DNA from 3 places in the Oerskovia gallyi genome. Region 3 is predicted to be linked to each of the others. Evidence: predicted binding sites of a transcription regulator. Region 3 holds the regulator's gene; each other region holds the start of a gene.
The links. The regulator LexA, encoded in region 3, represses DNA repair genes until DNA is damaged. The targets are predictions, from matches to a motif close to TCGAACANNTGTTCGA.
Positions count from the first base shown of each region.

Region 1: the regulator LexA is predicted to act here: its motif matches at 1,761-1,776, upstream of uvrA (excinuclease ABC subunit UvrA).
Region 2: the regulator LexA is predicted to act here: its motif matches at 3,268-3,283, upstream of H9640_RS09535 (intein-containing Rv2578c family radical SAM protein).

Region 1 is NZ_JACSQE010000006.1:27,733-32,978, forward strand. It holds gene H9640_RS08645 (TerC family protein) at 1-378, shown strand, start outside; gene H9640_RS08650 (YciI family protein) at 496-795, opposite strand; gene H9640_RS08655 (MBL fold metallo-hydrolase) at 872-1,579, opposite strand; gene uvrA (excinuclease ABC subunit UvrA) at 1,806-4,829, shown strand; gene H9640_RS08665 (OsmC family protein) at 4,891-5,246, opposite strand, start outside.
Region 2 is NZ_JACSQE010000006.1:222,443-227,688, forward strand. It holds gene H9640_RS09525 (PPOX class F420-dependent oxidoreductase) at 1-249, shown strand, start outside; gene H9640_RS09530 (hypothetical protein) at 281-1,036, opposite strand; gene H9640_RS09535 (intein-containing Rv2578c family radical SAM protein) at 1,073-3,259, opposite strand; gene hisS (histidine--tRNA ligase) at 3,442-4,845, opposite strand; gene H9640_RS09545 (MBL fold metallo-hydrolase) at 4,890-5,246, opposite strand, start outside.
Region 3 is NZ_JACSQE010000007.1:164,042-169,287, forward strand. It holds gene hflX (GTPase HflX) at 1-153, shown strand, start outside; gene H9640_RS10475 (ATP-dependent DNA helicase) at 245-2,302, shown strand; gene H9640_RS10480 (L-lactate dehydrogenase) at 2,381-3,334, shown strand; gene lexA (transcriptional repressor LexA) at 3,448-4,197, opposite strand; gene H9640_RS10490 (LysM peptidoglycan-binding domain-containing protein) at 4,510-4,887, shown strand.

The DNA.
Region 1 (5,246 bases), on a different contig from region 3:
GACTCGATCCCTGCGATCTTCGGGCTCACGCACGACCCGTTCATCGTGTTCACGACGAACGTCTTCGCCCTCATGGGGCTGCGGCAGCTCTACTTCCTGCTGGGGGGCCTGCTCGAGCGGCTGGTGTACCTGCCGATCGGGCTGGCGGTCATCCTGGGCTTCATCGGGATCAAGCTGATCCTCGAGGCCTTGCACGAGAACACGTTGCCGTTCGTCAACGGCGGGCAGCACATCGAGGCCGTCCCGACGATCCCGATCTGGCTCTCGCTCGTGGTCATCCTGGGTGCGCTCGGGGTCACGACGGTGGCCAGCCTGTTGCGCACGCGTGGTCAGCAGAAGGACGAGGCCCTGCCCGACGACGTCGACGCGGCCTCGTAGGCGCGTCTCGGCAGGCGCTGCTCGCCCCGTGAGAACGGCCCGTCTCCCTTCCGGGGAGACGGGCCGTCCGCGTTCGTGGACGGGGGAGTCGAGCGCTCCGTCCGGCGGCGGCGACGCTCAGACTCGGTCGGCCCAGGGGCCGATGACGGGAGACCACGGGCGCACGGTGCGCCGCGTGATGACGTTCTCGCGGGCGAACGGGTCGGCGTCGAACGTGCTCGCGACCGAGGCCTCGTCCGGGGCGTCGACGAGCAGCAGCGCGCCCGCGGGGTTGGCCGCGTCCTGGGCGAGGGGGCCGGAGGCGAGCAGCGTGCCCTCGTCGAGCAGCCCGCGCAGGAACGCACGGTGCTCGGGGCGGAACTCGTCCAGGACGGCGGGCTTGTCGGCGTACGTGTAGGTCACGGCGAAGATCGGCATGGCGACATTGAAGCACCATCCGGCGTGGTGGTGGTGACGGTCCGTCGTCGGCCCGCTCGGCCGCGCGACCGGTGTCCTACCAGCCGCGCTCGCGCCACTCGTCGAGGTGGGGGCGCTCTGCCCCCAGCGTCGTGTCCGCGCCGTGGCCCGGGTAGACCCAGGTGGCGTCGTCGAACCTGTCGAAGAGCCTGGTGGTGACGTCCGCGTAGAGCATCGCGAAGCGGTCCGGGTCGTTCGACGTGCTCCCGAGGCCGCCCGGGAAGAGCGAGTCCCCCGTGAACAGGTGTGCTCGGCCGGGCACGGCGTCCGGTGCGCTCGCGTGCTCGGGCTCGCGGTAGACGAGCGTGACCGAGCCGGGGGTGTGACCGCGCAGGGCGACCACCTCGAACGTGAGGTGGCCGACGACGATCGTGTCGCCGTCGTGCAGGTGGCGCGTGATGGTCGCGCCGGTCGCCTCGGCGACGGCTTCCGCGTCGGGAGCGCCGGCCGCGAGCCGCGCGCCGGTGGCCGCGCCGATCGAGGAGAGCGCCCCGAGGTGGTCGAGGTGCCTGTGCGTCGTGACGACGAGGTCGAGGCGGGCGGTCGACGAACCCTCCCGGACGAGCTCGAGGAGCCGGTCGGGCTCGGCGGCGGCGTCGACGAGGAGCTGGGCGCCGCTCCCGCGGCAGGTCAGGAGGTAGGCGTTGTTCTCGGCGGGCCCGACGGCGAGCTTGCGGACCTCGACCTCGTCCAGCACCCGCAGGTCGCTCGGTCCCGCGACCGTGACGTCTCCGGTGTATCCCACGCCGATCTCCTCGCTGTGCTGGTTGGCGTCCTGACGGACGACCGGCCGCCGGTGTGACGAGCCTCTCGTGCCGAGTCTGGCACGCCGGTGACGGGACCCGGAGCGCCGTCCAGGAGCAGGTCAGACCGCCGGGGCCGTCCCTCGACAGGAACCGCAGGACCCTCGGCCCCGGTGACGTCGGTCGAACAGGTGTGCGAATGTCAGGGGCGAGGCTTACGATGCTTCGGTGAGCAACCGCCTTGTCATCGCTGGTGCCCGTGAGCACAACCTCCGCAACGTCGACCTCGACCTGCCGAGGGATCAGCTCATCGTCTTCACGGGACTCTCGGGGTCCGGAAAGTCCTCCCTCGCGTTCGACACGATCTTCGCCGAGGGGCAGCGTCGCTACGTCGAGTCGCTGTCGGCGTACGCCCGTCAGTTCCTCGGGCAGATGGACAAGCCCGACGTCGACTTCATCGAGGGCCTGTCGCCCGCGGTCTCGATCGACCAGAAGTCGACCAACCGCAACCCGCGCTCGACCGTGGGCACCATCACCGAGGTCTACGACTACCTGCGCCTGCTCTTCGCGCGCGCCGGCACACAGCACTGCCCGGTCTGCGGCGAGAAGGTCCAGGCCCAGACGCCGCAGCAGATCGTCGACCGCCTCCTGGAGCTGCCCGAGGGCACGCGCTACCAGGTCCTCGCTCCCGTGGTGCGTGGTCGCAAGGGGGAGTACAGCGAGCTCTTCAAGGAGCTGCAGTCGAAGGGCTTCGCGCGCGCCCGCGTGGACGGCGAGGTCGTCCAGCTCACGGACCCGCCGGCGCTCGAGAAGAAGCTCAAGCACGACATCGAGGTCGTGATCGACCGTCTCGTCTCGCGCGAGGGCGTGCAGCGCAGGCTCACGGACTCGGTCGAGACCGCGCTCGGGCTCGCCGGGGGGCTCGTCGTCGTCGAGCTCGTCGACGCCGACGCGGACGACCCGCAACGCGAGCGCCGGTTCTCGGAGAAGCGCGCGTGCCCGAACGACCACGAGCTCACGCTCGACGAGATCGAGCCGCGCACCTTCTCGTTCAACGCCCCCTACGGTGCGTGCCCCGAGTGCACGGGTATCGGCTTCCGCCTCGAGGTCGACCCGGACCTCGTCGTCCCGGACGACGAGAAGTCGCTCGCGGAGGGCGCGGTCGCGCCCTGGGCACAGATCTCCTCGGAGTACTTCCACCGCGTCCTGACGGCGCTCGCCTCGGACCTGGGCTTCTCCATGGACGTGCCGTGGCGCGCCCTGCCTCAGCGTGCTCAGCAGGCGGTGCTCTACGGCCAGAACCACGAGGTCCACGTCCGGTACAAGAACCGCTGGGGGCGCGAGCGTCAGTACTCGACCGGCTTCGAGGGCGTCGTGACGTTCCTCGAGCGCCGCCACGGCGAGACCGAGTCGGAGTGGTCCAAGGAGAAGTACGAGGCGTACATGCGCGAGACGCCGTGCCCGGTGTGCCAGGGCACGCGTCTCAAGCCCGAGGTCCTCGCCGTCAAGGTGGGGGACAAGTCCATCGCCGAGGTCTGCCGGCTCCCGCTGCGCGAGGCCGCGGCGTTCCTCGGTTCGCTCGAGCTGGGCACGCGCCAGAAGGCCATCGCGACCGAGGTCCTCAAGGAGATCGACGCCCGACTGGGCTTCCTGCTCGACGTCGGGCTGGACTACCTCTCGCTCGAGCGTCCGGCCGGGACCCTCTCGGGAGGCGAGGCGCAGCGCATCCGTCTCGCGACGCAGATCGGCTCGGGGCTCGTCGGTGTCCTGTACGTCCTCGACGAGCCCAGCATCGGTCTGCACCAGCGGGACAACCGCCGGCTCATCGACACCCTGACCCGGCTGAGGGACCTCGGGAACACGCTCATCGTCGTCGAGCACGATGAGGACACCATCCGGGCGGCCGACTGGATCGTCGACATCGGCCCGGGCGCCGGCGAGCACGGTGGACGCGTGATCCACTCGGGCGACTACGCAGGCCTCCTGGAGGCGCCCGAGTCCGTCACGGGCGCCTACCTCTCCGGGCGTCGCAGCATCCCGCTGCCCGCCGCCCGCCGCCCTGTCGACAAGGACCGTCGGATCACGGTCGTCGGTGCGCGCGAGCACAACCTCGAGGGCATCGACGTGAGCTTCCCGCTCGGCACCCTGACCGCGGTCACCGGCGTCTCGGGGTCCGGCAAGTCCACGCTGGTCAACTCGATCCTCTACACCGTGCTCGCCAACGAGCTCAACGGAGCCCGTCAGGTCGCAGGGCGTCACCGTCGGATCACGGGACTCGAGAACCTCGACAAGGTGGTCCACGTCGACCAGGGGCCCATCGGCCGGACCCCGCGGTCCAACCCCGCGACCTACACGGGGGTGTGGGACCACGTGCGCAAGCTCTTCGCCGAGACGAGCGAGGCCAAGGTCCGTGGCTACACGCCCGGCCGGTTCTCCTTCAACGTCAAGGGCGGTCGCTGCGAGGCCTGCTCGGGTGATGGGACCATCAAGATCGAGATGAACTTCCTGCCGGACGTCTACGTCCCGTGCGAGGTCTGCCACGGCGCGCGGTACAACCGCGAGACGCTCGAGGTGCACTTCAAGGGCAAGACCGTCGCGGACGTGCTCGACATGCCGATCGAGGAGGCCTCGGAGTTCTTCGCCGCGGTCCCGACGATCTCGCGCCACCTCAAGACCCTCTCCGAGGTCGGCCTCGGGTACGTGCGCCTGGGGCAGCCCGCGCCCACGCTGTCAGGAGGCGAGGCCCAGCGCGTCAAGCTCGCAAGCGAGCTGCAGAAGCGCTCGACGGGCCGGACCATCTACGTGCTCGACGAGCCGACGACGGGTCTGCACTTCGAGGACATCCGCAAGCTCCTCGCGGTGCTCCAGTCGCTCGTCGACAAGGGCAACTCGGTTCTCGTGATCGAGCACAACCTCGACGTCATCAAGAACGCCGACTGGGTCATCGACATGGGACCGGAGGGTGGGTCCGGCGGTGGACGGGTCATCGCCGAGGGCACGCCCGAGCAGGTGGCCGCGGTCCCCGAGAGCCACACGGGTCGGTTCCTCGCCGAGGTCCTCACGGGTGACCCCATCCCGGTCGCACCCCTGCCCAAGAAGTCCCCGGCCAAGGCCGCGACGGGCAAGACGGCGGCGAAGGCGCCGAGGAAGACGGCCGCGCGCAAGTCGTCGACGACGGCTGCGGCCAAGGAGAGCTCGTCGACCGTGAAGGCGTCCGCCGCCACGAGGAAGGCCGAGCCCGCGACCGAGTGACATCGACCGGCGGACGTCGACCGTCGGACCTCGGCCGGCTGTCGTCCGACCGGGTGCAGGCTCAGGCCGCGTGCGTGCGCAGCGGCGCGGGCTCGAGCAGCACCGGGAAGTTCACGGAGCGCGCCAGGAAGCAGTGGTCGTGGGCACGTCGGTGGATCTCGGCGACGGCCTCGTCGCTGACGTCGGGGCCGTCGTCGACCACCACGTGCGGGTGCAGCGTGACGTCCGTGAACTGCCCGGCTCCGGCGGACTCGACCCGCATGGTGCCGGTCACCTCGTCGGTGTACTCGCGCACCACGATCCCCGCCGCTGACGCGAGGTGCAGGAACCACAGCATGTGGCACTGCGAGAGGCTCGCGACGAACAGCTCCTCGGGGCTGTACCGGCTCGGGTCGCCCCGGAACGCGGGGTCGGCCG
Region 2 (5,246 bases), on a different contig from region 3:
CTGTGCGTCCTGGGCGAGGACTTCGACGACGCCTGGGTCCAGGTCGACGGCACGGCCGAGGTCATCGACCTGCCCGACTCGGTCGAGCCCCTCGTCGAGTACTACCGCTCGATCGCCGGGGAGCACCCCGACTGGGACGAGTACCGCCAGGCCATGGTCGCGCAGGGCAAGTCGCTGCTGCGCGTGACGATCACGGGTTGGGGCCCCGTGGCCACGGGCGGTTTCCCGGCACGGCTCGCGCAGGACTGAGCGCGGGCCGTCATGGCCCGGCCCGAGATGGTCAAGCGCTCGACGTCCCGCGCGACGCGTGCCGGACGACGTACTCCGGTCCGACGTCCACGGACAGCCACGCCCACTCCGACTTCGCGTCGTACGGCTCCCAGGAGACGGCGCACGCGAGGACCACGACCTCGCCGTCCTCGAGCGCGGGCAGGTTCCACTCGAGCCCGGGGCGCTCGGCGGTTCCCCGCTGGTCCTTGGCCGCACGTGGCAACCCGAGCCTGCGCGGCACGTCGTCCACCAGCGACAGGTCGCTCGCGAGCCCGGGGTAGTCGGACCTCCATCGCGTGGGACACAGCCCTCGGAGAACGAGGCCCCAGAGCCCCTCGCTGTCCGGCCCGCCGATGACCAGCTCCGTACGACCGTCGTCGGCCGCGAGCGCCGCGAGGTGCTGTCCGTCGACGATCCCGACGTCGAGCCCGACGCGTCGATCAGCCATCTGGACGCGCAGGCTCGTCTCGACGAGCGCTCCCAGCGCCTGGACGCGCCAGGCGACTCCCCAGGTCGTGGCCGGAGACCTTCCCTCCTTGTCGAAGGTCGGCAGGGGCGTGAGGATCTGCTCGAGCGACCAGGAGGGGCCGCGACGGTGCAGCAGCCGGCCGCCGGCAGGCAGGGCGAACGCGGAACCAGGAGCGCTTCCCGTGTCTCTCCCGGCGCACCGAGCGGACAGGACGACGTCCCCGAACGGGGTCCGGACGTGCGACGCCACGTCCCCCAGGGCAGGCAGCCCACGAGAGGTCGGCCAAACGAGTGTCATGGTGCGAGAGCGTAGTCCTCCTCACGCGAGCCTGGCCTAGAAGAGCAGCTGCTCGGCGCTCGCGGACGCGCTCGTGCCCGCGCGTCCTGACGGTCTGGCGCTGACCCGGTGCTGCGTCACCAGGCTCCCCGCCGGATAGGCCCCCTCGTCGTGCCGCGCTCTCTCGCCAGGGGTCTCGGGGTGCCACGCGGTCCGGGCGTGCCCGGACGTGCGTGCCTGGGCCCGGTGACCGGCGCTCGCGAAGCCGCGCTCGACGAGCAGCGGCCGCACGCGGTCCCACAGCCAGTCGCGGTACGCGCGGCTCGCGTACGACCCGCCCGCGTAGACGCGCTCGTAGCCCGAGACCCGCTCGGGGTGGTCGCGGCGCAGCCAGGCCATGAACCACTCGCGGGTGCCGGGCTTGAGGAACAGCGGGAGCACCGTGGCGCCCGTCGCGCCCGCCTCGTGGACCGCGTCGAGCAGGCGCGTGAGGTGGTCGGTCGAGTCGGTGAGCCACGGCAGCACGGGGGCGATCATGACCCCGCACGGCAGCCCCGCCGCCCGGGCGGCGCGGGCGAGGTCGAGGCGGGCGCGCGGCGTGGGGGTGCCGGGCTCGACGGCCTGCTGGAGGTCCTCGTCGACGAAGGCCAGGGAGACCCCGATGCCGACGTCGACGTGCTCGGCCGCCTGCGTTAGACGCGGCAGGTCGCGGCGCAGGAGCGTGCCCTTGGTGAGGATCGAGAACGGCGTACGCGAGGCCTCGAGCGCGTCGATGATCCCCGGCATGAGCCGGTAGCGTCCCTCGGCGCGCTGGTAGGGGTCGGTGTTGGTGCCGAGCGCGACCGCGTCGCCCGTCCAGGACGGCTTGGCGAGCTCGGCCCGCAGCACCTCGGCAACGTTCATCTTCACGACGATCTGGCTGTCGAAGTCCTCGCCGGGGTTCATGTCGAGGTAGCGGTGCGAGGGGCGGGCGAAGCAGTTGTGGCTGATGACACCGTTCGCGATGAAGTCCCCCGTCCCTGTCGTGAGATCGAGGAGGTCACGCTCTTCCCCGATGTCCTCGACCGATCTGACCTCTAGCGGCGCGCCTGACTTCACGGCGAGTCCTGTCACCGCGAGCTTCCTGCTGATCGCAGGATCGACGATCCGAAAGAACCGCATCCGCGCCGCGAGTCCGCCCACGATCCTGATGGTGGAGACCCCGTTCTCCCGGGATGGCTCGCGCACGAACGGAACCTCGATCACCGTGAGCGCGTCGCTGATGCGCCCAAGGATCTCCTCGTCCTTGTTCGAGATGCGCAGAACCCCCCGTGAGCAGCCGCCCTCCGCGTCGAAGATCCCCGCAAGATAGCCGATGGCCCATTCGCGCTCCACCTCTGGCGGCCAGCTGATGAGCGCCTGGATCGCGTCGAAGTGCGCGGACCTCGACGTGAAGATGGCCATGATCGATCGTCTCGTGGTGGACCCGGGGCTGAACGGTCGCATCGTGGTGGTGATGCCCGCCTGCTCGAGAAAGTCGCGCGATCTGTCGAGGGCTTCCCGGTCCGCCAGTGCGAGCCGAAACATGCTGACGTTGTTGAGGTTTCCGTCGCGGCGCCGGTAGGTCCTCCTGAGCAGCATCCCGTCGCCACGGATCATGCCCGTGAGATAGCCGCGCCGGTAGGCCGCGTCGTCCCGGGAGGCCGGGTGCTTCTCCAGATCGCCCGTCCCGAATCCCATCAGCTTGTTGTTCGTCGTCAGATATGGTCGCTGGCCCGCCCCGCACTCACCGGGGGCGACGTGCTTCCAGCCGCGGTCCGTGAGAAACCTGTGATCGCCGCTCGCCGTGAGACGCGTCCCGTCCTCGAGCGTGATGGTGAAGGCTCGCTTGCGTGTTGCCCAGACGTCTTCGACTGTCGTGAGGACATAGCGCCTGTACCGACCGCGGACCTCGGTTCCGACGACCTGGTCGCCCGCCCGGATGTCACGCAACGGCACCTGACGCCCGTCACCACGAAGGATGAGCGTGTCGGGGCCGAGGCAGTAGGAGCACGCATGGGAGCATCCGCGGTACGGGTTGATCGTCCAGGTGAACGGCATGCGGGACTCCCCCGGCACCTTGGACAGCGCGCTCTTGGCGAGCACCTCGTGGAACGTGACCCCGGCGAACTCCGGGGTGCGCACGGTCCGCACGAGCCCCGCCATGCGCCCGAGCCCGGGCAGCGCGCCGTCGTCCGCCGTGATCGCCTGCCCGTCCCACCTCATCGCCCCATTCGAACACATGTTCGAGCCGGTTGTCGACGCGGTCGCCGTCGGCGTGACCTTCGGCCGGGAGACGTCCGAGGCCTGGATCGTCGCCCGCACCACCGGGCACGCACACGTGAGGCCCGGCAGGGTGTCCCCTGCCGGGCCTCACACGCGTCCGGGTCAGCACCCGGGCAGCGGGCTCACTCCCCCGCGGGCACGACCCGAGGCCACAGGTCCTCCGCCGACGGGGCCCACGTCGCCGGGTCCGCAGCGACCTGCTCGCCCGAACGGATGTCCTTGACCTGGTGAGCGACGACCTCGCCGTCCGCACCGATCCCCGCGGGGAACCACACGAACGGGATGCCGCGACGGTCCGCGAACTTGATCTGCTTGCCGAACTTGGCCGCACTCGGCGCGACCTCGACCGGGATGCCGCGCGAGCGCAGCGCCACCGCGACCGCGTCCGACGCGGGTCGCGTCTCCTCGCTCGTGACCGCGACCACGACCGCGCTCGGCACCGACCGCGTCGAACGGACCAGGCCGGCGCTCAGCAGCCGCGACACCAGGCGCGAGACGCCGATCGAGAGCCCCACGCCCGGGTAGGTGTTCGCGCCGTCCGAGGCCAGGGTGTCGTAGCGCCCGCCCGAGCAGATCGACCCGAGCTGCTCGTGCCCCACCAGGACGGTCTCGTAGACCGAGCCCGTGTAGTAGTCCAGGCCGCGCGCGATCTTCAGGTCCGCGACCACGACCCCCGGCGCCCGCACGGCCGCCGCGTCGATCAGCGCCGACAGCTCGCGCAGGCCCTCCTCGAGCAGCTCCGAGGTCACGCCGTGCTCGGCCGCGAGCGCCCGCACCCGCTCCGCGACGCTCGCGTCCGAGCCGGAGATCGCCGCGAGCGCCAGGCACGCGGCCGCCTGCTCGGGCGTCGCGCCCGTCTCGGCGACCAGCAGCGCACCGACCTTGTCCGGCCCGATCTTGTCGAGCTTGTCGATCGAGCGCAGCACGCCCTCGACGTCGTCCAGGCCCAGCCCGCGGTAGAAGCCCTCGGCGACCTTGCGGTTGTTCACCAGGATGCGGACCTCGGGCACACCGATCGAGCGCAGCTCGCCCAGCGCCTCGGCCATGACCAGCGGCAGCTCGACCTCGAAGTGGTAGGGCAGCTCGCCCGCACCCACGACGTCGATGTCCGCCTGCACGAACTCGCGGAAGCGCCCGTCCTGGGGGCGCTCGCCGCGCCACACCTTCTGGATCTGGTGGCGCTTGAACGGGAACGCCAGGTGCCCGGCGTTCTCCAGCACGTACCGCGCGAACGGCACGGTCAGGTCGAAGTGCAGGCCGAGCTGCTTGTCCCCCTTGCCACCTCGGTCCGCCGCGGCCCCCTCGGACGAGTCGGCCTCCTCCTGGAGGCGGCGCAGCACGTACACCTCCTTGGAGGTCTCGCCCTTGCGCAGCAGCTGGTCCAGGGGCTCGACGGCCCGCGTCTCGATCCCCGCGAAACCATGGAGCTCGAACGTGCGACGCAGCGTGTCGAGCACGTGCTGCTCCACGACGCGTCCAGCAGGGAGCCATTCGGGGAAACCGGAGAGAGGTGTAGGTCGGGCCATGGGACCCGATCCTTCCAGACGTACCGACCGAACGAGCAATCGATTCACAGGCCCCGCAGGTACGGGTTGGTGCGGCGCTCGCGGCCGATCGTCGTCAGGGGCCCGTGACCAGGAACCACCTCGAGGGAGTCGTCGAGGTGCCCGACGACGTCGCGCAGGGTGCGCTGCATCGTCTCGCCGTCTCCCCCGGGCAGGTCGGTCCGCCCCACCGAGCCGGCGAACAGGACGTCTCCGGCGAGCACGATCCCGGCCACCTGGCCGTCGCCCGCGCCGCCGCCGTCCTGGTCCCCTGCGGCGACCGGGAGGTAGAGCGTCGAGCCCTGGGTGTGGCCCGGCGCGTGCAGGGCGTCGACCAGGACGCCGCCCAGGTCGAGCCGTACGCGCGGGTCGGCCACCGACGT
Region 3 (5,246 bases):
GTGGTGCCCTACCACCGCGGCGACCTGGTCAACCGCGTGCACCTCACGGGCGAGATCGACCTCGAGGAGCACGTCGAGACCGGGACGCGCCTGCTGGGCCGGGTCGACGAAGGGCTCGCGCTCGAGCTCAACGCGGTCGCGGTCCGGGCCTGAGGTCGCGTCCGCCGGACCGGGCACGCGCCCGGCCCGGCGGAACCACGGGGGCGCGCCCGGCCGTGTCGGTGGCCCCACGTAGACTTCCGGGGTGCCCGAGGAGACCACCACCACCCTGACCACGGGCCCCGCGACCCCTGACGTCGAGGAGCTGCTCGACCTCGCCGTCGGCGCGCTGGGCGGCGGCCGCCGCGCAGGGCAGCACCAGATGGCCGTGAACGTCGCGCGGACGATCGACGGCTCGGGCGGCCCCGACCACCTGCTGGTCCAGGCCGGGACGGGCACCGGCAAGTCGCTCGGTTACCTCGTGCCCGCCGTCCGCCACGCAGTGTGCGAGGACGAGCGCGTCATCGTCTCGACCGCGACCCTCGCCCTCCAGCGTCAGATCATCACGCGCGACCTGCCGCTCGTGGCCCAGGCGGTCGCGGACCGGTTGCCGCGTCCACCACGCATCGCGCTCCTCAAGGGCTGGCACAACTACCTGTGCCAGCACAAGATCGAGGGCGGCTACCCGGCCGACGAGCCCACGTTGTTCGACCTGCCCACGGGCGGCGAGCGGGCGGGCGTCGCCGAGCACCCTGCACCTGGAGCGGCGTCGGGGGCCGCGGCACTGGGCGAGCAGGTCGTGCGGCTGCGCGAGTGGGCGCAGGAGACCACGACCGGGGACCGGGACGACCTCGTCCCGGGCGTCTCCGACAAAGCCTGGCGGCAGGTCTCGGTCACGGCGCTCGAGTGCCTGGGCGCCAAGTGCCCCCTCATCGACGACTGCTTCCCCGACCAGGCGCGCACGAGCGCGCGTGAGGCCGACGTCGTCGTGACCAACCACGCGATGCTGGGCATCGCCGCGTCGGGATCGCCCGGTGTGCTGCCCGAGCACGGCGTCGTCGTCGTCGACGAGGCCCACGAGCTCAGCGACCGCGTCACGGCCGCCGCGACCGCGGACCTGTCGGTGCCCATCATCGAGCACGCCGCTCGCCTCGCCCGCCGCCACGGAGGAGTCCAGACGACCGACCTCGACCTCGCGACCGGGGCGTTCGGGACCGTCGTGACCTCGCTCCCCGCGGAGCGCTTCCCCGACGGCCTGCCCGACGACGCGCGCTCGGCCGTCGCGGCCGTCCGTGACGCGGCCCGCACCGTGCTGAGCGCGCTCAAGCCCGACACCTCGGGTGGCCCGGGGGCCCAGCCGGACACCGGGATGAAGATGGCCCAGGCGACCATGCTCCAGGTCTTCGAGATCGCCGAGCGCATGGCCCAGGACCCCACGGGGCACGACGTCCTGTGGTGCTCGCGCGCGGGCGACGACGGACGGTGGAGCGGGGACGGCGTGAGCAAGCTGCACGCCGCGCCCCTCGCGGTCGCAGGCCTCATCCGCACGCACCTCCTGACCGAGCGCACGGGCGTCTTCACGTCGGCGACGCTCGCGCTCGGCGGCACGTTCGACCCCGTGGCCCGCTCGCTGGGCCTCGACGACGACGGCGCCACCTGGACCGGCGTGGACGTCGGCAGCCCGTTCGACTACCCCCAGCAGGGCATCCTCTACATCGCCAAGCACCTGCCGCAGCCCGGCCGGGAGGCCGCCACGGACGGACAGCTCGACGAGATCGCCGACCTCATCACCGCCGCAGGCGGCCGCACCCTCGGGCTCTTCTCGTCGCGGCGAGCGGCGCTCGCGGTCGCGGAGGCCATGCGCGAGCGCCTCGACGTCCCGATCCTGTGCCAGGGCGACGACCAGCTCCCGACGCTCGTCAAGGAGTTCGCCGCAGACCCCGCGACGTGCCTGTTCGGCACGCTCTCGTTGTGGCAGGGCGTGGACGTCCCCGGGCCGAGCTGCCAGCTCGTCCTGATCGACCGGATCCCCTTCCCGCGGCCCGACGACCCGGTGAAGTCGGCCCGTGCGAGAGCGGTCGAGGCCGCGGGCGGCAACGGCTTCATGCAGGTCTCGGCCAACCACGCCGCGCTGCTGCTCGCGCAGGGCGCCGGACGGCTCATCCGGTCGACGGCCGATCGAGGCGTCGTCGCGGTCCTCGACCCGCGTCTGGCGACCGCTCGCTACGGCTCCTACCTCACGAAGTCGATGCCGGACTTCTGGACCACGACGGACCGACGTGTCGTCCTCTCTGCGCTCGAGCGCCTGTCCGCCCTAGGCTGAGACCTGGTAGTCCACGCGACGGACGTCGTGACGCTCGTGCAGCGACCGACGTCCGGTGCTCAACGTCCAGGAGGCACAGTGCCCGCCCGTACCACCAAGCTCGCGATCGTCGGCGCAGGTTCCGTCGGATCGACCCTCGCCTACGCGGCGCTCATGCGTGGAGCCGCTCACACCGTGAGCCTGCTCGACATCAACCGGACCAAGGTCGAGGCCGAGGTCCTCGACCTCCAGCACGGCATCCAGTTCATGCCCATGGCCAAGGTCGAGGGCTCCGACGACGTGGCGGTGTGCGCCGACGCGGACGTCGTGGTCTTCACTGCCGGGGCCAAGCAGAAGCCCGGGCAGACACGGCTGGACCTCGCCGAGGCGACGATCTCCCTCGTGCGCAAGATCCTGCCCGGCCTCGTCGAGGTGGCGCCCAACGCCGTCTACATCATGGTGACCAACCCGGTCGACGTGGTCACGTACGCGGCCCTCAAGTACTCGGGACTGCCGCCGAACCAGCTCTTCGGGAGCGGCACGGTCCTGGACTCCTCGAGGCTGCGGTTCCTCGTCGCGCAGCACTGCGGCGTCGCGGTCCAGAACGTGCACGCGTACATCGCCGGAGAGCACGGGGACAGCGAGATCCCGCTCTGGAGCTCGGCGACGATCAGCGGGGTGCCGCTGCTCGAGTGGCAGGGGCTCAAGGGTCGGGGACCGCTCACGGCCGAGGTGCGCGAGGACATCGCGCACGAGGTCGTGCAGTCGGCCTACCGCATCATCGAGGGCAAGGGCGCCACGAACTACGCCGTCGCGCTCGCCGCGACCCGCATCATCGAGGCCGTCCTCGACGACGAGCACCGGGTCCTGCCGGTGTCCTCGCTCCTCGAGGACTTCCACGGGATCAGCGACGTCTGCCTCTCCGTCCCCTCGCTGCTCGAGCGGCGTGGCTGCGGCGAGCGGATCGAGGTCCCGCTGTCGGACCACGAGCTCGCGGGCCTCCGGGCGTCCGCGGACTCGGTGCGCGCCGTCGCCAAGAGCTTCGGACTGTAGTCGTCCCCTCGGTGCCCGTGACGGGCGCCGGGCACGACGAAGGGGACGGCCCACCGGGCCGTCCCCTTCGTCGTGCTGAGCGCCGGTCCCTGGGGGCCGGCGGGACGCTGTGCTCAGAGGCTCCGCAGGACCGAGACGACCCGGCCGAGGATCTGGGCGTCGTCCCCCGAGATGGGCCGGTACGCCGCGTTGTGCGGCATGAGCCACACGTGCTTGTCGATGCGCTTGAACGTCTTGACGGTCGCCTCGCCGTCGATCATCGCGGCGACGATCTCGCCGTTCTCGGCGACGGGCTGGCGACGGACCACGACCCAGTCGCCGTCGCAGATCGCGGCGTCGATCATCGAGTCACCGGCCACGCGCAGCAGGAAGAGCTCGCCGTCGCCGACGAGCTGGCGGGGGAGGGGGAACACGTCCTCGACGACCTGCTCGGCCAGGATGGGACCACCGGCGGCGATGCGTCCCACGACGGGGACGTACGACGGCGTGGGGCGCTCGGGTGAGTCCTCGGTCGTGTCGATGCCCTCGACGCGCGGGAACGCGCTGCCGGGAAGCGCTGCGATGGACCGCGCGTCGTCGTGCTGGACGACCTCGATCGCGCGGGGGCGGTTGGGGTCGCGACGCAGGTAGCCCTTGCGCTCGAGCGTCGTGAGCTGGTGCTTGACGCTCGACGGGCTCGTCAGGCCGACGGCCTCGCCGATCTCGCGCATGCTCGGCGGGTAGCCCCGCTGGTCGACCGACGCGCGGATCGTCTCGAGCACGAGCCGCTGGCGCGGTGTGAGACCGTCCCCGCCCGTCGTGCCGTCGGGCAGCTCGTGCACCTTCGCGAGCCTGCCCGTGGTGTCGGCCACCCGTCCCGCCATCGTCGTCTCCGCCCTGCTCGGCCGTCTCGGTCCCTGTCCTGCGGAGGGGCGCCGCGAGCGGCACCGGCTCCTGAGCGTGGCCGCGGCGATCTCGTCAGCCCGGGGGCGGGACGTCCCACCGCCGGGCGTCCGACATATCGGACGACCAGTACTCGAACAGCGTAGGTCACGCGGCGACACGAATCAAACACATGTTCGAGCATGTCTCGACATCGGCGCCCGACGGTGATAGAAATCGTACAGATGTTCGACGAACAGGTGTTCGAACCGACCGGGGAAGGCGGTTCGGGCGCCACGGACGAAGGAGTGGCTATGAGTGTGATCACCGCGATGGGCGCGACGGACGGGTGGCGTGTCGAGCGTCGTCCTCAGGGGCAGGCCGAGGCTCCGCTGCGGCTGACCACGCGAGGCCGTGTCGTCCTGGTACTGCTCGTCGCGACGGTCCTCGCCCTCGGGGCCCTGTGGGGCGCCCGTGCGGTGGCGTCCGGCCCCGGCGAGCCGGTCGAGGTCCGGATCCACGTCGTCGAGGCGGGGGAGACCTTGTGGCAGCACGCGTCCGCCCTGGCATCGGGCGGCCGGGACGTGCGAGACGTGATGGCGGAGCTCGCCGAGCTCAACAACCTCTCGTCGACCGGGCTCCAGGTCGGGCAGCAGCTCCTGCTGCCGGTCGACCCCGACTTCGCGCGCTGACCGGTCGAGGGTTCCGTGCCGCTCAGGCGTCGGCAGCCCTTCGGCCCGGGGTGATTCTGCCCTCGCTGTGAGGACCCGTGCCCGGAGGGCTTGCGCAATCGCATTAGGTTCCCCTAAGTTAGTGCTGCCTCACCAACCCGGCTGGGGGGTCGGTCGGTGAGGAGGAGGCGCGCCAGCGCGTCTCCGCAGTTGCGTCGACGTTCGCGAGGCGAGTCGCGAACGTGAGATGGGGACGGGGGCGTCCCGACGGAGGTGGCCGATCATCGGCCACCTCCGTTCTCATGTGTGCTGACCGGCGTGTGGAACGCGTCGCGCTGTCTCGTCGTGGCGGGGCGTCTTGCGCCTCGTCAGGGTCGAGA